DNA from 4 places in the Thermoanaerobacterium sp. PSU-2 genome. Region 1 is predicted to be linked to each of the others. Evidence: riboswitches for the same ligand, from Rfam matches in the RefSeq annotation. Region 1 holds a riboswitch; each other region holds the start of a gene.
What was found. Region 1 has a riboswitch for S-adenosylmethionine ahead of BVF91_RS04180 (homocysteine synthase). Riboswitches for the same ligand answer to the same signal wherever they lie in the genome.
Positions count from the first base shown of each region.

Region 2: another riboswitch for S-adenosylmethionine. It lies ahead of metK (methionine adenosyltransferase); the one in region 1 lies ahead of BVF91_RS04180 (homocysteine synthase).
Region 3: another riboswitch for S-adenosylmethionine. It lies ahead of BVF91_RS00740 (methionine ABC transporter ATP-binding protein); the one in region 1 lies ahead of BVF91_RS04180 (homocysteine synthase).
Region 4: another riboswitch for S-adenosylmethionine. It lies ahead of BVF91_RS07790 (methylenetetrahydrofolate reductase); the one in region 1 lies ahead of BVF91_RS04180 (homocysteine synthase).

Region 1 covers NZ_MSQD01000004.1:4,210-9,586, reverse strand. The annotation lists gene BVF91_RS04195 (class I SAM-dependent methyltransferase) at 113-748, shown strand; gene BVF91_RS04190 (bifunctional cystathionine gamma-lyase/homocysteine desulfhydrase) at 761-1,897, shown strand; gene cysK (cysteine synthase A) at 1,902-2,822, shown strand; SAM riboswitch class I at 2,911-3,013, shown strand; gene BVF91_RS04180 (homocysteine synthase) at 3,144-4,436, shown strand; gene BVF91_RS04175 (YHS domain-containing protein) at 4,650-4,844, shown strand; gene lgt (prolipoprotein diacylglyceryl transferase) at 5,265-5,377, shown strand, end outside.
Region 2 covers NZ_MSQD01000001.1:232,039-237,415, reverse strand. The annotation lists gene BVF91_RS01345 (phosphodiester glycosidase family protein) at 1-655, opposite strand, end outside; tRNA gene BVF91_RS01340 (tRNA-Pro) at 988-1,063, shown strand; tRNA gene BVF91_RS01335 (tRNA-Val) at 1,069-1,144, shown strand; tRNA gene BVF91_RS01330 (tRNA-Tyr) at 1,189-1,274, shown strand; gene BVF91_RS01325 (peroxiredoxin) at 1,500-2,000, shown strand; gene BVF91_RS01320 (rubrerythrin family protein) at 2,020-2,523, shown strand; SAM riboswitch class I at 2,652-2,753, shown strand; gene metK (methionine adenosyltransferase) at 2,829-4,016, shown strand; gene BVF91_RS01310 (HD-GYP domain-containing protein) at 4,126-4,728, opposite strand; gene BVF91_RS01305 (hypothetical protein) at 4,929-5,377, shown strand, end outside.
Region 3 covers NZ_MSQD01000001.1:124,802-130,178, reverse strand. The annotation lists gene spoVB (stage V sporulation protein B) at 1-508, shown strand, start outside; gene BVF91_RS00750 (MetQ/NlpA family ABC transporter substrate-binding protein) at 542-1,387, opposite strand; gene BVF91_RS00745 (methionine ABC transporter permease) at 1,402-2,079, opposite strand; gene BVF91_RS00740 (methionine ABC transporter ATP-binding protein) at 2,066-3,088, opposite strand; SAM riboswitch class I at 3,165-3,265, opposite strand; gene BVF91_RS00735 (BglG family transcription antiterminator) at 3,479-5,377, shown strand, end outside.
Region 4 covers NZ_MSQD01000008.1:53,259-58,635, reverse strand. The annotation lists gene BVF91_RS07805 (glucose-6-phosphate isomerase) at 1-71, shown strand, start outside; gene BVF91_RS07800 (sugar phosphate isomerase/epimerase family protein) at 165-977, shown strand; gene BVF91_RS07795 (DUF362 domain-containing protein) at 988-1,917, opposite strand; SAM riboswitch class I at 2,067-2,161, shown strand; gene BVF91_RS07790 (methylenetetrahydrofolate reductase) at 2,216-3,118, shown strand; gene BVF91_RS07785 (homocysteine S-methyltransferase family protein) at 3,132-5,377, shown strand, end outside.

The DNA.
Region 1 (5,377 bases):
CTTGAAGAAATTTTGTAAAAAAGCAATTTTTTATTGACATTTTAGAAGAAGAATGATATTTTAATTATAACCAAGTATTCATATCGGAATACTATAAATTAGGAGGTGCTATATGAACTATATAGAATATTTTGACAGTATAGCGGGAGAATGGGATGAGATTAGAAAAAAATACTTCGATGATGATATTCGAAACATTGCAATAGAAAGATCTAACATAAAAAATAAAGGCGGTTTAATTGTTGCAGATATTGGTACAGGGTCAGGATTTATGGCTTTGGAATTATCAAAATATGCAAGAGAAGTTGTTGGGATCGACGTTTCAGATGAAATGCTTAAATATGCAAAACAAACTGCTGAGAATGCTGGTATTAATAACATAATTTTTTTAAAAGGAAGTATGGAGCAAATACCAATAATTGATGATTCTATCGATGTAGTTTTTTCAAACATGGTATTACATCATGTAGAAAATCCGTTTAAAGGCATCATGGAAATACACAGGATTTTAAAGCCAGGCGGAATGCTGATCTTAACAGATGTTATGAAGCACAGTAGTGAGTGGGCAAGATTCGAAATGTACGACAGATGGCTTGGATTTAATTTAGAAGATATAGAAAAAAGGCTTATTCATAGTAACTTTAAAGAAATACTTGTAAAAGAAACAGGACTTTATGCAACTGCAGTGTCATCTAAAGGAGAGATAGCAAAAACAGGAATATTTATAGCAAAAGGAATTAAAGAATAAGGAGGATTTAGGATGAGAAAGGAGACAAAATTAATTCATGGTGGTATATTTGGTGATGAAAAAACAGGTGCAGTATCAACACCTATATACCAAACATCGACGTTTAAACAGGATGCCGTAGGAAAAGATAGAGGTTATGAATATTCAAGAACAGGCAATCCAACACGAGAATCATTAGAAAAGCTTATTAATGATCTAGAGGGTGGAAAGGGTGGTTTTGCCTTTGCATCTGGCATGGCAGCAATATCGACAGTTTTGATGCTTTTTAATGCTGGTGACGAGGTAATAGTTTCAAATAATGTTTATGGAGGAACATTCAGGGTACTTGAGAAAGTTTTTAAAAGGCTTGGCATAGTTTCAAAATTTGTAGACACGTCTTTAAAAGATAATGTTGTAAATAGTATAACAAAAAATACAAAGGCAATATTTTATGAAACACCTACAAATCCTCTTATGACAATTACAAATATCAGAGAAATTTCAAGAATAGCTAAAGAATATAACATACTTTCGATAGTTGATAATACTTTTATGACACCATATTTCCAAAGACCCATTGAATTGGGTGCAGACATAGTTGTTCATAGTGCAACAAAATACCTTGGAGGCCATAGCGATGTTGTAGCAGGCCTTGTGGTTGTTAATAGTGAAGAATTAGCTCATAAAATTCATTTTCTGCAAAATGCAGTTGGTGGCATTTTAGGGCCGCAGGATTCTTACCTTGTGATTAGGGGAATAAAAACACTTAGCGTTAGAATGGAAAGGCATGAGAAAAACGCCAAAGAAATTGCAAATTGGCTTTTGGAACAACCTGAAGTTGAAAAAGTTTGTTATCCTGGTTTACATACACATCCAGGATACGATATTGCAAAAGAGCAGATGGATGGCTTTGGAGGCGTGATTTCATTTGAGTTAAAAAACAAAGATACGGCATTAAAATTATTAAACAATGTAAAACTTATTACACTCGCAGAAAGTCTCGGGGGATATGAAAGCCTAATTTCATATCCAGCAAAAATGACACATGCGTCTATACCAGAGGAACAAAGATTGAAGCTCGGCATAACCGATAAGTTAGTAAGATTATCAGTTGGACTTGAGAATTATCTGGATTTAATTGAGGATTTAAAAAATGCAATAAGGAGTTGAAATCATGAAATATGCAGAGGGAATCAGTGATTTAATTGGCAAGACACCACTTCTAAAAATAACTCATTTTGATATACCTCCGTATGTAAATATCTTTGCCAAGCTAGAAAACATGAACCCTGGTGGTTCTGTAAAAGATAGAACGTGCTATTACATGATAAAAGATGCTGAAGATAAGGGATTAATAAAAAAAGGTTCTACTATAATAGAGCCTACTGCAGGGAATACGGGCATTGGCCTTGCACTCGCAGCATTGAATAAAGGTTATAAAGTCATATTTGTTGTACCAACTAAATTTTCAGTAGAGAAACAGATATTAATGAAAGCTTTAGGTGCTGAAATAGTAAATACGCCTAAAGAGCTTGGAATGAAAGGAGCGATGGATAAAGCATATGAATTAGCAAAGGATATTAAGGACTCATATATTCCAAACCAGTTTAAAAATATGGCAAATGTAAAGGCTCATTATGAAACAACAGGACAAGAGATATATGATGCTTTGGATGGAAAAGTAGATGTGTTTATTGCTGGAGCAGGTACTGGTGGAACGTTCACAGGTGTAGTTAGGTATTTAAAAGAGAAAAATCCTAAAGTAAAAGGCGTGCTTGCTGATCCTGTTGGTTCAATAATTGGTGGAGGAGATTTAGTAAAGTGCTACAAAATAGAGGGCATAGGTAATGATTTTATACCTGATACTATGGATGTAAGCTTAATAGATGATGTCGAAAAGGTAACTGATGATGAAGCCTTTTATTATGTTAAGGAACTTGCAAAAAGAGAAGGATTATTTGTAGGATCATCGTCGGGCGCTGCCTTTGCTGCGGCTATAAAACAGGCTAATAAGCAAAAGGAATCAAAAAATATAGTTGTAGTATTTCCTGATAGATCTGATAGGTATTTTAGTGAAAATTTATATAGATTTTAAATTTCAATCTGAGAAATGTCCAAGAAATCCTATTGACATTAATGATTTAAAGTGTTAATATAAATAAAAATAAAATAGAATATGAAACCTCTTATCAAGAGTGGTGGAGGGACTGGCCCGATGAAACCCGGCAACCGGCATATATAATGCGTCTGGTGCCAAATCCTGCAGGGAAACCTGAGAGATGAGAGGAGCGGCGCAAACTTAGCCCTCTTCTACATCGAAGAGGGCTTTTAATATTCTAAAAATAAGAAAAGAGGTGAATTATAAGAATAACATTTTAAATTCCTTAAACTAAAACTGTGAAGAGGAGAGATTTAGATGAGTGAAGAAAGAAAGTTAAAATTTGACACATTGCAGGTACATGCGGGGCAAGAACCAGATCCAACTACAGGTGCAGTGGCAGTGCCAATTTATCAAACATCGTCATATATATTTAAAGATACTGAACATGCCGCTTCTTTATTTAGCCTTAAAGAACCAGGTAATATTTATACAAGAATCATGAATCCCACCAATGATGTATTTGAAAAGAGAATAGCAGCCTTAGAAGGTGGTGTTGGTGCTGTTGCGACAGCATCAGGCTCTGCTGCTATAACATACTCGATTTTAAATATAGCAGGTGCAGGTGATGAAATAGTATCTGCCAGCACATTATACGGAGGAACATACAATCTTTTCGCTTTAACATTGCCTAAACTTGGCATTAAAACGACATTTGTAGATCCAGATGATCCAGAAAATTTCAGAAAAGCAATAACAGACAGAACAAAGGCATTGTATATAGAGACAATAGGAAATCCCGGGATAAATATACCTGATTTCGAGGCTATAGCAAAAATAGCGCATGAGAATAAAATACCGCTAATTGTAGACAACACATTTGCAACACCATATCTCTTCCGCCCGTTTGAATACGGGGCAGATATAGTAGTACATTCAGCGACAAAATTTATAGGAGGACACGGAACATCAATAGGCGGAGTAATAGTAGATTCAGGAAAATTTGATTGGGCAGGAAGTGGAAGGTTCCATGAATTTGTAGAGCCAGATCCAAGCTATCATGGAATTAAATATGTTGAATCATTTGGACCGGCCGCATATATTACAAAATTAAGGGTACAGCTTTTAAGAGACACTGGTGCATCTTTAAGCCCCTTCAATGCATTTTTATTTTTACAAGGACTAGAGACTTTGTCATTAAGAGTTCAAAGACATGTAGAAAATGCACAAAAGGTAGCAGAATTCTTAGCAAGCAATCCAAATGTGACGTGGGTAAACTATCCTGGGCTTAAAGAAAATAAATACCATGAGCTTGCAAAGAAATACCTGCCGAAGGGTGCAGGAGCGATATTGACATTTGGAATAAAAGGTGGAATAAATGCTGGAATCAAATTCATAAACAGCCTTGAATTATTCTCATTGCTGGCTAATGTTGGTGACGCAAAGTCTTTGGTAATTCATCCAGCAAGCACGACACATTCGCAATTAAGCGAAGAAGAATTGTCATTAGCAGGTGTAACCCCTGACCAAATAAGACTTTCAATAGGCATAGAAGACATCGACGACATATTGTATGACCTTGACCAAGCACTTAAAAAAGCAGCAGAATAATTATTATAGAGCTCTCTTCACAATAGAAGAGGGCTTTTGTTATTTTTAAAATAATTTACTATATATTTGTTTAATATAATATATATGACAATAATATTTAAATTAATAATAGAAACACATAAATATACATATTCCGATTGACTTTTGTGTAATTAAATGATATCATATAAACATACCCGGTATAGGTATAACGTATCAAAGGAGGTGTGGAAAATGGCTAAGGATCCAGTGTGTGGAATGGATGTTAAAGAGGATAATGCTGCAGCTAAAACAACATTCAATGGAAAGGAATATTTTTTCTGTTCGAAAAGTTGTAAAGCAGAATTTGAAAAGAATCCAGAAAAATATGTAAAAAATGAAAGTAATGAAGGACATCATGGTGGGCACAGTCACCATGGTTGCTGTTAATTTGCTCTGAAGTACATGATATACTAAAATGCATTATAGGGTTTGAACTATCATTCTCTAATTTATTTAGAGATTTGATATTTTTCAGACCCTTTTTATTTGGCATGATTTTTGCACTATAAATTTCTAGATGGTACTAAGGTTTTATTATAGTGTATCTTTTTCTTGAATTAATTTTAGACCTTATATATTTTTTATTATATCGTGCGTTAGTGATAGATGTGGAATGGAGGTTATAATATGTGGATGCTATGGCAGTAATAGCAATAATATCCGTGTAAAACATAAAGACAATCTTTTATACAATTTTTTAAAGCAGAGAATTAGCGCCTTTTAGTACACTGTTGTAGCAATTGATACAGTAATTTATATATCTTTTTGAAGAATGAGTATGAAAGTTAATATGAGAGGAGATTTTTTATGACAGTACCTTTGTTTAATATTGGCGGTTTCACTATATATCTATTTGGAATAATGATAGCGATAGGTGTTGGCACAGGGTATATTTTGGCATTAAAAGAAGCCAAAAGAAA
Region 2 (5,377 bases), on a different contig from region 1:
CCTCCAAGACGCTGTTGTTTTTGTCAACTAATACTTCAACAAGGTCTTTATAGCTATCGCTTAGACCCGGTGTCTCATCATTCCAGTCCTTTGTAAATATGACGCAAGATGTACCACTGCCTATGGAACCTACGTTGTTTAAAGCACTTACTGGAACTTGACTGCCGTCAGGTAGTGTTATGCTAAGAGAAGTGCTTTTCCAATATCCTATTGATGGAACATTGTTTTTATCTATGGCAAATGTGGCGTAATTCCCTTGATAGTATGGGACAGTTAAAAGATTTCCGTCTTTAACTGATGCTCCTACGATAAACCCTTGCTTCGTGTCAAAAAAATCGCCATTTACTGCGGCTATAGCACCGTTTCCATTTGCCATGTCTTCTACATCCATTCTGTCTTTAAAACCAGATGGATTAAAAATGGTGGATATTGATGTGTTACTGTCGCTTAAGTCCACATCCAAAACATTGATATTGATGAAACCATCTGTCGTAAAATATGTAATGTTTTTTTCTGTAACACCTTTACTTAATATTTGCTGGCTTTCATTTGAAGTTATTACGGTGTAAGCATCTGCAGCAATACCATTCATAAAAACCGATGAAAAAATGATTATTGAAGATATACACATGCTTATAGCTTTTCGGTACTTCACGAAAATCCCTCCTATGTACTTACTATGTACTTAGCAATTGTTCTTTAAAACTTATCTTCGGCAATTTAGCGCGGTTGATAAATTTTCCATACCTATACAACCATATTGTACCTTTTGTATATTACAGCCGTGTTACAATTTCATAAAATAAAAATAAAAACTAATATTATTATTGCCTAAATTGTGTATAATGATTATAAAAGATAAATGGAGCATAAGCGAAAGATATTGAAAAAATGCCAAATTAACTGATGGAAACCGGCTAAAATGAGGAATAATAAATCTTGTGAAATTGATAGATTTCAACTATAATCAAATATGTCGCGAGACGCCGGGGTGTAGCGCAGTTGGTAGCGCACGTGCTTTGGGAGCATGGGGTCGGGGGTTCGAGTCCCTCCACCCCGACCATTATTGGTCGTATAGCTCAGCTGGGAGAGCACCTGCCTTACAAGCAGGGGGTCATAGGTTCGAGCCCTATTGCGACCACCATTTCTATTTGTGAATATTTTTTCTCATTAAAATAAAATAATCATGGAGGGATACCCAAGTGGCTAAAGGGGGCAGACTGTAAATCTGTTGGCTGGTGCCTTCGATGGTTCGAATCCATCTCCCTCCACCATGAATACAAGGCTAAAGGGCCTTTTTTTATTTTGCCTTTCAAGATTTCCTTATCATAATGATTTTTAAAGACATCGATAAAAAATTTCCCAAATCCTATTGACATAAAAAATAATTGATGTATAATAATACTTGTGAAGGGAAAATAGTTATTAATAGAAATAAAATATTAATAGCTTATCCAATGTATGATTGACTAAGAAGAATAGATGAGAGGTGTGTACATATGTCGTTGGTAGGTAAGAAAGCTCCTGAATTTAAGTTAGACAGCACAAAAGGTCAAATATCCTTAAGCGATTATAAAGGTAAATGGGTAGTGCTTTTCTTTTATCCACTTGACTTTTCGTCAGTATGTTCGACAGAAATACCTGAGTTTAACAGGATGAAACCTGAGTTTGACAAGCTCAATGCTGAGCTATTAGGTATCAACACAGATAGCGTTTATTCACACAAGGCATGGATAGATAGCCTCGGTGGTGTTGATTTTCCGCTTTTATCTGATTACAACAAAGAAGTCACGAAGCAGTATGGAATACTTATTGAAGATGCTGGCATAGCATTAAGAGCTGCATTCATCATTAACCCTGAGGGAATTGTTGATTACGAAGTTGTACATGAGCCAGTAATCGGCAGAAATGTCGATGAAATATTGAGAGTGCTTAATGCACTTCAAACAGGTCATGCTTGTCCTGTAGGTTGGAAACCAGGGGACAAAGTATTAGATTAAAAAAGGAGGAGATTTTTAAATGAGAGAAATGACGACAAAAAATCTAAGCGATGCATACGCAGGTGAAAGCCAGGCTCACATGAGGTATCAAATTTTTGCTGATGTGGCTGAAAAGGAGGGTAAGCCAAACATAGCAAAGCTTTTTAGAGCCATATCTTATGCCGAATTAGTCCATGCTACAAATCACTATAAGACATTGGGAGAAGTAAAAGACACAGTATCAAACCTTGACAAGGCTATAGCAGGTGAGACATTTGAAGTAGAAGAAATGTATCCAGCATATAAAGCCGTAGCAGATTTGCAGGAGGAGAAATCTGCAGATAAAAGCTTCAACTATGCTCTTGAAGCTGAAAAGTTACATGCTAAGATGTATACAGATGCAAAAGCAGCGGCACTTAAAAATGAAGACATAGCTATTTCTAAAGTGTACATTTGTCCTGTTTGCGGATATACGGCAATTGATACGGCTCCAGAAAAATGTCCAGTTTGTGGAGCTCCAAGAGATAAGTTTGTTGTTTTCTAAAAGGCATAAAACCCCTTCATTATCATATATTAACTTTAAAGTGCTTGACAGTCGTCAAGCACTTTTTCACTTTCTAATTGACTTATTAGTTGTACTGTGATATTATATTTTAAGTTAAATAAGTGAAACTCTTATCAAGAGAGGTGGAGGGAAGAGCCCTGTGAAGCCCGGCAACCTGTCTTACGACAAGGTGCTAATTCTCGCAGAAGTTTACTTCTGAAAGATGAGGGTGGATGTGCCTCTTCTTTTGGAGAGGTTTTATTTTGTTTTAGGTCTTTTATGTGATTTAAAAAAGGAGGATACAGATGAAAAAGTATTTTACTTCAGAATCAGTTACTGAAGGACATCCAGATAAAATTTGCGATCAGATATCTGATGCTATTGTAGATGAGATCTTAAAAAATGATCCATATGCGAGGATAGCCTGCGAGACTGCTGTTACAACAGGTATGGTATTGGTGATGGGAGAAATATCCACAAAGTGTTACGTTGACATACCTAAAATCGCAAGAAAAGTCATAGAGGAAATAGGATACACTCGTGCAAAATACGGCTTTGATGCAGATACATGCTCTGTGCTTACATCAATAGATGAACAGTCTCCAGATATAGCATTGGGAGTTGATAAGGCTCTAGAAGTTAAAAAAGGCATCTCCTACGATGAGCTGGAAGAACAAGGCGCTGGAGACCAAGGCATGATGTTTGGATACGCATGTACAGAGACGCCTGAGCTTATGCCTCTTCCAATATCATTAGCACATAGGCTTGCTCGCAGATTAGCAGAGGTAAGGAAAAATGGCACTTTAGATTACCTAAGACCTGATGGCAAGACACAGGTGACGATTGAGTACGTTGATGACGTGCCAAAGAGAGTTGATTCAATCGTCGTATCTACACAGCATTCACCAGATGTGGATCATGATAAGATTGAAAATGATGTAAAAGAGTATGTAATAAAACCTATCGTTCCACCAGAGCTTATTGATGATGATACGAAGATATATGTAAATCCGACAGGAAGATTCGTAGTTGGCGGACCGCAAGGAGACAGTGGTCTTACAGGAAGGAAGATAATAGTCGACACTTATGGTGGATATGCAAGACATGGCGGCGGTGCTTTTTCTGGCAAAGATCCATCGAAAGTAGACAGATCTGCTGCGTACGCTGCAAGGTATGTAGCGAAAAACATCGTAGCTGCTGGGCTTGCTGAAAGGTGTGAAGTTCAATTGGCGTACGCTATAGGCGTAGCTACACCATTAGAAGTCAATGTAGATACTTTTGGCAGTGGGAAAATATCTGATGAAGAGATATCAGAAATAGTTAAAAAAGTATTTGATTTGAGACCTGCTGCTATCATAAGAGATCTTGATTTAAGAAGGCCTATTTATAGACAAGTTGCAGCATATGGACATTTTGGACGTACAGATCTTGACCTTACATGGGAGAGAACTGACAGAGTTGAGATACTGAAAAAACTTGCTTTCAATAAATAATAATTTTAAAGCCCGGAGTTTCCTCCGGGCTTTGCGGCTTGTATATTTATATTTATAGCCGCGATTTTTATAAAAATTGTACGCTCCGCTACTTTTATTATAGCATAAATTAGATGGCGATTCCATTGCTTTCTCTATTTTCTTTTTCGAGAATTTGTGTCTTTGTTTTAACCAAATTTTCTAATGCTGAAACAAGCATTTGGTTGTACTTTGCATCGCACTCTTTCAAATCTTGTATTGCTTCAATAGCATTTTTAGCTTTTCTATACTGTCTATCGTTTGTCATTGCGTCGAAAGAATCACACACTGCTACAATCTGTGCGCCAAACGGAATGATTTTTAAACCATAAGGATAGCCTGTCCCATCAAGCCTTTCATGATGATATAGCACAGTAGATGTCAAATATGCAAGTGGTGTTAAGGCTTCCAGTATATCGGCGCCGTATTTGGGATGCAATTTCATGACGTCGTATTCCAATTCTGTAAGTTTATCTGGTTTTGCAAGAATACTAATCGGAATCATCACTTTGCCTATATCGTGCAGCAATGCACCCTTGTATATCGTTATTTTTTCCTTTATATTAAGCCGCATCATGTTTGCTACATTGTATGATAACTTTGCGACTCTTATGCTGTGCTTGTACGTCTCGTAATGGTAGTTTTTTAGCGACATCAGAAGATGCGACATCAGTTTTTCTTCATCATAATTCATCTCATTTTTCCCCTTTTTTCGACAATTAATATTATATTATAATTTTTTGCACCAGTCAATAATTTCATACATTGTAATAAAATTCAAAAAAAAAAAAAAAAAAAATTCGGAAAATTTTTAAACACATATCCATATATTGACTTTGAAGTTGTTATTTTATATAATAAGTACAAACATAAGTTCGTAAAGGAGTAATGGAGATGAAGGATTTTGATATACCTGATGTCTACATTGCCATATTGCCTTGCTATCTTGATGATTACGGAGATGGGACGGAATTAATAGACTTAAATGGCAATGTATTGCGTATAAAATCCAGTGTCAAAAGTTGTCTAAAGAGGACTTTGAAAAAGTATGCTGTAGATTTAAGTGCCATAAAAGAAAAGTACGCCAAAAGCCTTGGCATTAAAAATACTTTTCCAATTCCTATAGCTTCTAACTTTACGCTTGTGCAATTAAAAGTTAGAATTCCAAAGGTGGCAAAGGATGTATCTTACGGATATGTATGCTATGAGAAGATAAAAGAGATAGAGGAGCATTCTACGTATTGCATTGTAAATGTTGGTGACGCTAAGATAAAAGTATATCAAAAGAAGATTACGATCGAGAAGCACTTGAGAGATGCTGCCATGATAAAGACTTTTTTTGC
Region 3 (5,377 bases), on a different contig from region 1:
CCCTAAAAGTCCAGGAGTAGGTTTGTTAGTTAAGGTAATAGCTGCAGGAAGCATTTTTGCATACCTGGAGTCTATAGTCACAAGCATATTGAATGGGCTTGGGATGCAAAACTTGGTTTTGAGAAATTCTGTCATCTGGACTACAATTTCTGTAATTGCCATGTATCTATTAGTGCCTATACCAAGTTTAAGGCTTTTTGGGTACATTTACGGTTTCATATTCGCCGATGCTTTTGTCTTTTTTTTAAATTTTAAAGCATTGATTAAGCTTACTAACTTAGAAATTGATTTTAACAATTGGTTCTTAAAACCGCTTATAGCTGCACTTATGATGGGCATTTATGACACGATCATTTATTTTAATTTGACTGCAATAATTGCGAACGAATGGATTACAATGTCTATTACAGTATTATCAGGATTTTTAGTATACATTGCATCATGTCAACTTGTAAAGCTTCCATATTTAGAAGATTTGAATAGATTGATATTTTCCAGGAATAAATAATAAAAACCCGCTTTAAACGGGTTTTTTCTCATGTTAAAAAGCTGGAACTATAGCGCCTTTGTACTTGTCTTCGATAAATTTCTTGACTTCATCAGAATTTAAGGCTTTTGCCAACTTTTGTATTGCTGGGTCGTTTTGATTGTCTTCCCTTACGACTAACACATTAGCATAAGGAGAATTTTTGTCTTCCATAAAAATTGCATCCTTTAAAGGGTTTAAGTTTGCCTCTAATGCAAAATTAGTGTTTATAATGGCCAAATCCACATCTTGAAGCGTCCTTGGAAGCTGAGGTGCTTCAAGCTCTACAATCTTTAAATGCTTTGGATTATCCACGATGTCTCTCGGGGTTTGTGTAAGGCCATTTGGGTCTTTTAACTTAATTAACCCTTCTTTTTGCAGTAGAAGCAGCGCTCTTCCTTCATTTGTAGCATCGTTTGGAACAGCCACTGTTGCACCGTCTTTTAATTCATCTTTTGACTTGATCTTTTTTGAATATGCCCCCATCGGTTCTACATGCACTTTGACTAATGGCACCAATTTTACATTGTTTTTCTTTTCGAAGTCCTCAAGGTATGGAACGTGTTGGAAGAAATTTGCGTCGATTTGCTTGTCGACAAGTGCAGTATTTGGCGTCACATAGTCGGTAAATTCTTTTATTTCAAGATCTACGCCTTCTTTTGCAAGAATAGGCTTTACTACATTAAGTATTTCTGCATGGGGGTTTGGCGTTGCACCAACGACTATCTTCGTCATTTTAGTAGAGGTATCTGTGTTTGAATTTGCGTTGGATGTAGCGGCTGTGTTGTTGGATTTTGTGCATCCTGATAAGATAAATGCAAATGTCAATATGAGAGTGAGAAATAAAAATGATTTTTTCATTACATACCATCCTTTCATCTTTTATCAACTTTTTTTGCAAGATAGTTTCCTATTCTTTGCACGATTTCTACAAAGATTATTAAGACTATGATTGTGGCAATAAGCACATCTGTCTGAAACCTTTGGTAGCCATATCTTATAGCCAGATCTCCAAGACCACCTCCTCCAATAGCACCTGCCATAGCAGAATACCCTAAAATATTTATCACTGTAAGAGTTATTCCCAATATAAGTGATGGCAATGATTCTGGAATCATGACTTTGAATATTATCTGTGGTATTGAAGCGCCAACAGATATAGATGCTTCAATGACGCCCCAGTCTACTTCTTTAAGAGATGATTCTACAACTCTTGCTACAAATGGGGCTGCAGCAATGGACAGTGGTACAATAGCAGCGGTAGGTCCTATAGTTGTGCCAACAATAAGCCTTGCCAATGGGAAGATTGCGATTATGAGGATTATGAACGGCACTGACCTCATGACATTGATCACAGTACCTAATACCTGATTTAACTTTAGATTTTCCTTTATATGACCTTGGTCGGTTATGACAAGTATTATGCCTAGAGGCAGTCCTATTATTACTGAGAAAAGTGTTGAGAAAAACACCATGTACAAAGATTCCCAAAGAGGTTCTTCCATAAGCTGCCACAAGTTTAACAGATACTGCAATGTGTTAGATGATACCATTTTTAAGCACCTCTATTCTAAGACCATTGTTTTCTAAAAATTTTATAGCATTTTTTATGGAATTCTGTTCACCGCTTATTTTTATTAAGAGATTTCCTATTTGTGAGTTTTGCACTCTTTCGATATTTCCGGAAATGATATTCACTTCAACATCGAAATTCTTTATCATGTGGGATATGACAGGCTGGTTGCTGCTGCTGCCAAAAAACGATAATCTCAAGATTTCCTCATTTGGATTTTCGTCATCAAGCAATATGTCTGGCGGAAGTTCAGCTATCATATCTTTTAAAAATCTCTTAGATGTTTCTGTTGAAGGATTTGAAAAAATGTCTATTACATTTCCTTCCTCGATAATCATTCCGTCTTCCAAAACTGCCACTTTGTCGCACAGATTTCTTATGACAGACATTTCGTGCGTTATTACCACGATTGTAATTCCGTATTGTTTGTTTATGTCCTTTAAAAGATTTAAGATGGATTCTGTCGTAGTAGGATCTAAAGCGGATGTGGCCTCATCAGATAGAATTATGTCTGGATTGTTTGCTAAAGCTCTTGCAATGCCTACCCTCTGTTTTTGCCCACCAGATAGCTGCGAAGGGTATGCGTACTTTTTGTCTTTTAAATCTACTACATCCAGCAATTCATCAACGCGTTTTTTTATGACAGAATCGCTGACTTTCGAGATCTTAAGAGGAAATGCTATGTTCTCATACACTGTAGAGTTCATCAAAAGATTGAAATGCTGAAATATCATGCCAATCTTTTTTCTCATATTTCTCAGTTCTTTTGAATTTAACTTTGTCATTTCTACGCCGTTTATAAGTATGCTGCCAGATGTAGGTTTTTCCAACATGTTGATGCATCTTATCAATGATGATTTCCCGGCACCGCTTAGACCCATTATGCCGTAAATTTCACCATCACGTATAGTTAAGTTGATGTCTTTTAAAGCTATTACCTCTTTTCCGTTTGTGTTGTAAACTTTGCTTAAGTTTTTTATTTCGATCAAATCATTTCACCTTCTTTTCACAAATGTAGTTTAAAAAAGCAATAAAAAAAACCTCCAATGAAAGAGGTTTCGTCCTCTCTCATCTCTCAGCAATCGCTGCAGGAATTGGCACCATTGCACATACGTGCCGGTTGCCGGGTTTCATCGGGCCAGTCCCTCCACCTCTCTAGATAAGAGAATAATTTCGTTTTTAGTTGTTAAAATGATTATATAGGATGGATGTTGAAAAGTCAAGCAAAATTTTCATGCGACAATATTAAATTTTTGTCATAATAAATCTGACAGTGTATTCACAAGTTTGTGTTGATTTAATCAATAAATTGATTATAATTAAGATGAAAGATAAGTTAACTTATTAATAATTTGTCATAGACGAAAGGACAAATATCTATGAAAGAGTTAAGTAGGCGCCAATTAGAAATCTTCAAAAAGGTTCTTTCAAAAGAAATTTCCAGTTTGGACGATATCGTCGTTTTGTACAAGTTAAGCAAAAGGACTGTTTACAGAGAAATAAATGCAATAAATGAATATATAAAAGAATACAATTTGAAGCTTAAAAATGACGATGGAGTACTAGTTTTAGAAGGAACTGATAATGATATCGAAAAATTCAAATTCGATGTAATAGGTTATAGGCCAAGCATTGACGCTGATAAAAGGCGAAAGTTGATACTATCTGAGCTTTTGCAGATGAAAGAACCTGTAAAACTTGAGTACTTCGCTAAAGAATACAATGTGACTACGGCAACAATAAGCTATGACATTAAAGAGATCGATAAGTGGCTAAACAAGCAAAATGTTACAATTGTAACTAAGCCTGGTGTTGGCATATACGTAAAAGGCGATGAAAGCAATATAAGAAGGGCCATAATAAATTTTCTGTATGACAATGTGGAGACAAAAGACCTAATTGAGTTTTTAAATAAAGGGTACAATAATATAAACAAGCTTAGTGAAGACATAAATGATAGATTACTCAGGCTTATAGACTACGATACGGTTTTAAAGATAGAGAAGGCTATACAAAAATTGGAGAAATCCCTTGATTACGAATTAGCAGAAAGCTCCTACATGGGGCTTACGGTACATCTGGCATTGGCGCTAAAAAGAATAAAAGAAGGCGAAAAGATAAAAATAGGTAATGAAAGCCTCTATGAGCTTAGGAAGTCAGATGAGTATAAGTTTGCAGAAATGCTTGCCAGGTTTCTGGAGGAAGAATTCGATATTTCTATTCCAGAAGATGAAATCGGATATATAACGATTCATCTACAAGGAGCAAGGTATAGGGCAAATACCGAAGACGTAAATGACGAGTTGTTAAATGAAATACTGCATGAGATGGTCAGCGTTGCAGAAGATGAATTTGGCACTGATCTTAAAGGCGATACGATGCTTTTAAGCGGTTTAAAGACGCACTTAAGGCCTACTATCTTTAGACTTCGCATGGGTCTTGCGATTAGAAATCCGCTTATAAATGACATAAAAGAACGGTACAGCGGCTTATTTGAAAAATGTATATCTATTGCAAATGTGATTAAAGACAAGCTTAATGTTGATGTGCCTGATGATGAAATTGGCTATATTGCGATGCATTTTGGCGCATCTATAGCAAGAAAAAGCGATATGATGAAAAGGCACAATATTTTAGTCGTGTGTGCCAGCGGCATAGGGACATCGAGGATGCTTCTATCTAAGCTTCAGATGTTTCCACAATTGAATATTGTAGATACAGTTTCCAGCTTGAGAGTTAAAGACTTTAAAGATAGAGATGATATTGACTTGATAGTGTCTACAATTCCGCTGGACATAAAGGACAAAGAGACAATAATAGTCAATCCGCTGCTTTTAGATGAAGACGTAAAAAAACTGAAAGACGCTTTAAACACAGATTTTATAATGGACTTCTCGGAGAAAAAAGTCATAGGCGACAGGTACAAAGAATTGGAACACATTGCGTGGTATGGCAAAAGGATAATTGAGCTATGCGATTTCCTTAAGCTTAAAGATGTCTATGGCAAAAACTCAAAAGACATCATAGATTTTCTCTTAGAAGATTTTGCTGGTAATGATGGAATCAATAATGAGAAGATAAAGCAGATAGAGGATAAGCTTTTGGGAAGAGAAAGCCTTGGGAAGATAATACTTCCAGGGAAAGGGTTTGTAATCTACCACTGTACAGCATCTGATTTGGTGGAGCCAATCCTCGTCTTTGGAAAAGTGAAAAGCCATGTCAAGATGAAAAATTTGATTAACGAGTATGAAATCATAAAGACAGCTTTTCTAATGGTT
Region 4 (5,377 bases), on a different contig from region 1:
TGTTTGCACTTTTAGGCAAACCAGGTTATGAAAAAGAGAAAGAGGAATTGGAAAAGAGGCTAAAGAGATAGTTATGAAAGATATGCCGATTGGCATATCTTTTTTTGTCAGAATGATTTCATGTATAATATAATATGTGATAATTGTTTTTGGATGGTGATGAAATGGAAGTTGGCATATCGACGGCTTGTTTTTATCCTGTCTATCTTACAGAGGAAACGATTCCTATAATAGCTAAAATGGGCATAAAGAGTGTGGAAGTTTTTTTGGAATCTTACAGCGAATATGATGAAGATTATTGCAAAGCTATGAGGGATGATTTAGATAGATACGGCATTGAAGTTAATTCAATACATGCTATAGGCACTCAGTTTGAACCGCAGCTTTTTTCAGCAACTGAAAGGCAAAGGAACGATGCCTCAAAGATGCTTATTAAAGTCTTGAAAGCAGCAGAGATACTTAAGGCAAAAATATACGTTTTTCACGGACCTGCTGTTAAAAAAGATACGACGCCTAATATTGATTTTGACAAGATTGCGAAATATGTGGATTATATAGCTGATACATCAGGAGAATATGGGGTTAAATTTTCTTGGGAAAATGTCTATTGGTGTTGGTTTGCATATCCAGAATTTGCTACATTCATAAGACAGTCTGTGAAAAGCAGAAATGTTTATTTTACATTGGATATAAAGCAGGCGATGAAAAGCAAGAAAGATCCATTTGAATACTTAAAATCAATGGGAGATAAACTCGTTAATGTCCATTTATGCGATTACGATGATTGCGGCAATCTGTACCTTCCAGGCAGAGGGAGCTTTGACTTTGCAAAGCTTAATAGAGAGTTAAAAAAATTAGATTACAATGGCTCTATCATAATGGAAGTCTACAGAAACAACTATAAGGATATTGATGATTTAAAAGAAGGCATTGAATACCTAAAAAGCATCTTTGAAAATAAAGATAAGGGGGACTAAACCCTTATCTTTAAGCTTTTCCTGGCACCATCTGCTTTATTTCGCTTGAATCTAAGGCGATGCCATAGCCATACGCCTGCGTAGAGAAATTCAGTTCAGCTTGTTGCAATGGTATGCCTTTGATAGTGACATTTTTAAGCTCACCTGTGCCTACACCTCTTTTAGCACATTGAAACAAGTAGTTGACGCCTTGAGGCATAAGTCCAAACATTCTGGCACCTACTGTATCTGTTGCTACAGGATCTGTTCCTGCTATTATCATGTTTGCATTGATAGGCTTTCCTTCTGATGGCCCTGTGCCTATCATCGCTTCTTGACCGCTTAATATCGTAAGATCTATAGATATTTTTTCAGCCATAGCCCTTATGAAATTGTGAAGGTCATCGTGTATGCCTAAATTTTTTTTGGGAAATCCATGTATTTCTGCGGGAGGCCAGCTTAAAGCTATGTTTTTTATTCCAAGCGATACTGTAGCTTCTTCGTGCATTTTCATTTGAGTGAATGAAATTAGTACATCCATTTTTTCATAAAGTTCATTTACTTTTGTTGATTTTAAAAGACAGTCGTCCAGCAGCAATTCTACGTAAGGACCGTAATTTAGATCTACAAATTCTACGCCTTCTTCTGAAATGACTTTATCAAATCCATTGTCAGATAAAACTTTAGGCGTAGGATCTCCACCAGAGCCGGCGGCAATCACAATCCTGCCAGGATTTTTAGACTTTACGTATCTTATAAGGGCTCTCAATGTATCTGGTCCTACTATCGTACCGCTTTGAGGAGGCTTGCTTTTAACGAAATTTGGCGTTATTACAACGGTATTACCCGTTTCGATTAGATTTTGCAAAGGTAATAAGTTTAAAGCGGTATTTAAGTTTTGTATCTCATCAGGGCCAGATGCTATTGCTACTACTGGTTCTACAATTTTTCTGTACCTCATAAAATCACCTCATATATATGATTTGCATTTTATGAAAAATTAAAATATCTAAGCAAAAAGCCTAAGTAATTTTAACATTTCAACAAATATTTCATTGACAATTGTACCAGAGGACGGTATCATATAATTTAATAAATTAATATAGTAAACTCTTATCAAGAGTAGCGGAGGGACTGGCCCTATGAAGCTCGGCAACCGGATATCACGGTGCCAATTCCAGCAGCATATCGCTGAAAGATGGGAGCAAAAATATCTCTTCTTTTGGCGAAGAGTTTTTTTATTTTAAGGAGGGGTCGTTTTGCGAAATTCTGAAAATTTGTGCCAGAAACTTAAAAATAAGCAATTTGTCATAACCGTGGAGATATCGACGCCAAAAGGAGCTGATATTTCGAATTCTATTGAAGAAGCGAAAAAATTATATGGAATAGCAGATGCATTAAATATAACTGATTGTCCTATGGCAAATATGAGAATGAGCCCTATTGCATTGGCACATCTTTTGCAAAATCATCTAAATATAGAAACCATATTTCACTTAACGTGTAGGGACAGAAATCTTATTGGCCTTCAAGCAGAGCTTTTGGGTGCGTATGCTCTTGGAGTCAGAAATATCCTTGCCCTTACAGGAGACGATCCAAAACGAGGTGATGTGCCACAGGCAACAGGCGTGTACGACGTAGATTCTGTAGGTCTTGTGAAGATAGCAAAGTCGCTAAATGATGGCTTTGACTACAGCGGAAATAAGTTGGAATCATCTACAAATTTTTGCATAGGGACAACAGCAAATCCAAATGATTTAAGACCTGAATCAATAGAAAAATTAAGGACGAAAATAGAATGTGGAGCATCTTTCATACAGACTCAGCCTGTCTACGATGATGAGATTTTATACAGATTTCTTGATGCCGTAGAGCAATTTGATATTCCGGTTTTAGTAGGGGTGCTACCCCTTAAAAGCTATAAGATGGCTGTTAACTTGAACGAAAAGGTGCCTGGCATCGAGATACCTGAAAAAATAATAGACAGGTTGAAAAACGGTGAAAAAGGTGAAGGGACAAAAATTGCAATAGAGTTTATAAACAAGATAAAAAATAAAGTGGGTGGTGTTCATATCATGCCACTTGGCAAGACAGATATAGTTGTTGACATTGTAAATGGCGTAAAGAACATGAGACAAAATGATATAGAAGAAGTATTGTAGTCATCATAAGGAGATGTTGCAATTGGATATTTTTAAGAATTTAAAGAATAGCATAATCGTCTTTGACGGAGCAATGGGCACTATGCTTCAGAAAAAAGGACTTAAAACAGGAGAATGCCCTGAATATTACAATCTCTTACATCCGGATATTGTGTACGAAATCCACAAGTCGTATATTGATGCAGGGGCAGATGTTATTGAGACAAATACATTTGGCGCCAATAGGATAAAATTAAAATCTTACAATCTTTCAGATAAATTGCCTGAAATAGTCAAAAGCGCAGTACAGATAGCCAGAAAAGCTGCTGGTGATAAAGCCGTTGCTCTTTCTATAGGGCCTATTGGCGAACTGATGGAACCTTTTGGCAAGCTGACATTTGACGAGGCTTATAGTGCCTTTGCAGAGGTTGCTGTAGAAGGGGAAAAAGCCGGTGCTGATTTGGCACTTATTGAGACTATGTCAGATATATTAGAAGCGAAGGCGGCTATTCTTGCTGTAAAGGAGAATACTAATTTAAAGGTAATTTGTACCATGACGTTTCAAGAAGATGGAAGGACGCTTATGGGGACAGACCCTGTTACAGCAGTAGTAAGTCTTCAAGGGCTTGGCCTTGATGCCATAGGTGTCAATTGCTCTACGGGACCTGACATGATGGCAGACATAGTGAAGAAGATGGCTGAAGTTTCAAGGATACCAATTTTGGCGCAGCCAAATGCAGGAATGCCTCATTTAGAGGATGGATTGACTCTTTACGACATTACGAAAGAGAAATTTGCCGTCGAGTCAAAAAAGCTTTTAGAATGCGGGGCATCTATTGTTGGTGGTTGTTGTGGGACGACTCCAGAATTTATTAAGCTTTTGAAAGCTGAGATACATGATACAGAGAAAAAAACTGCCGTGAAAGAATACACAGCAGTTTCATCAAATACAAAGACTGTTTTCATAGGCAGCGATTATCCTGTGTGTGTAATCGGCGAAAGGATAAATCCTACAGGAAAGAAGAAATTGAGTGCAGCTATCAAAGAAGGCAATTATAATCTGATCTACGATGAAGCTGTATCGCAGGAAAAACTTGGCGCAAGCGTACTTGACGTGAATATCGGTGTGCCTGGCATAAACGAAGAGGAATTGATGCCTAAAATCGTTTCGCAGGTACAGAACATCGTCAATGTGCCATTGCAGATAGATAGTAGCAATGTAAAGGCGATTGAAAAAGCGGTAAGGATAGTCAGAGGTAAGCCTATTATAAATTCTGTCAGTGCAAAAGAGAAAAGTTTACAAGAAGTATTGCCTATTGTCAAAAAATACGGCACAAGTGTTATAGGACTTACAATAAGTGATGACGGTCTTCCTAAAAATGCAGATGAAAGGCTTAGAAACGCTGAGAAGATTGTAAAAGCCGCTTTAGAGTATGGAATACCAAAAGAAGATATAATAATTGACTGTATCGCACTTACAGTGTCATCTGAGCAGACAGCAGCAATAGAAACATTAAAAGCCATCAATCTTGTTAAGTCTAAGCTTGGAGTAAGTACGGTCATAGGACTTAGCAACGTATCTTATGGATTGCCTGAGCGGCAACTTATAAATACTGCATTTCTTGCGATGGCGATATCATACGGCTTAGATGCTGTTATAGTCAATCCAAATGATAAGATAACAATGGATATATTGAACGCTTCGATGGTCTTATCATCAAGGGATAAAAGATGCGAAAGATACATAAATACATATAAGAAAGATGATGGGATAAATAAGACGCAAGTATTATCTGTAGGGAAAAAAACAGATAGTAATGCAAGCGAGATGCTTTACAGAAATATATTAGATGGCAAAAAGGCTGATATAGATAGATTAGTGATGGAAATACTTAATGAAGGAGTAGAACCATTAAGCATAGTAGATAATACGATAATACCTGCGCTTAAAGATGTAGGAGATAAGTATGACAAAGGGATATATTTTCTTCCACAGCTTTTAAATTCTGCTGAAGTTGTGGAAAGCGCTTTTAAAGTTTTAAAGGAAAAAATGCCTAAAGGGATGGGCTCAAAAGGGAAAATAATACTGGCAACAGTTGAAGGTGATATACACGATATAGGGAAAAATATAGTAAAAGTGCTGCTTGAAAATTATGGCTATGAAGTCATAGATCTTGGTAGAGATGTCAAACCGTCTATAATTGTAGATGAAGTAAAGAGGACAAATGCAAAACTGGTAGGGCTTAGCGCCCTGATGACAACTACGCTAAATAATATGGA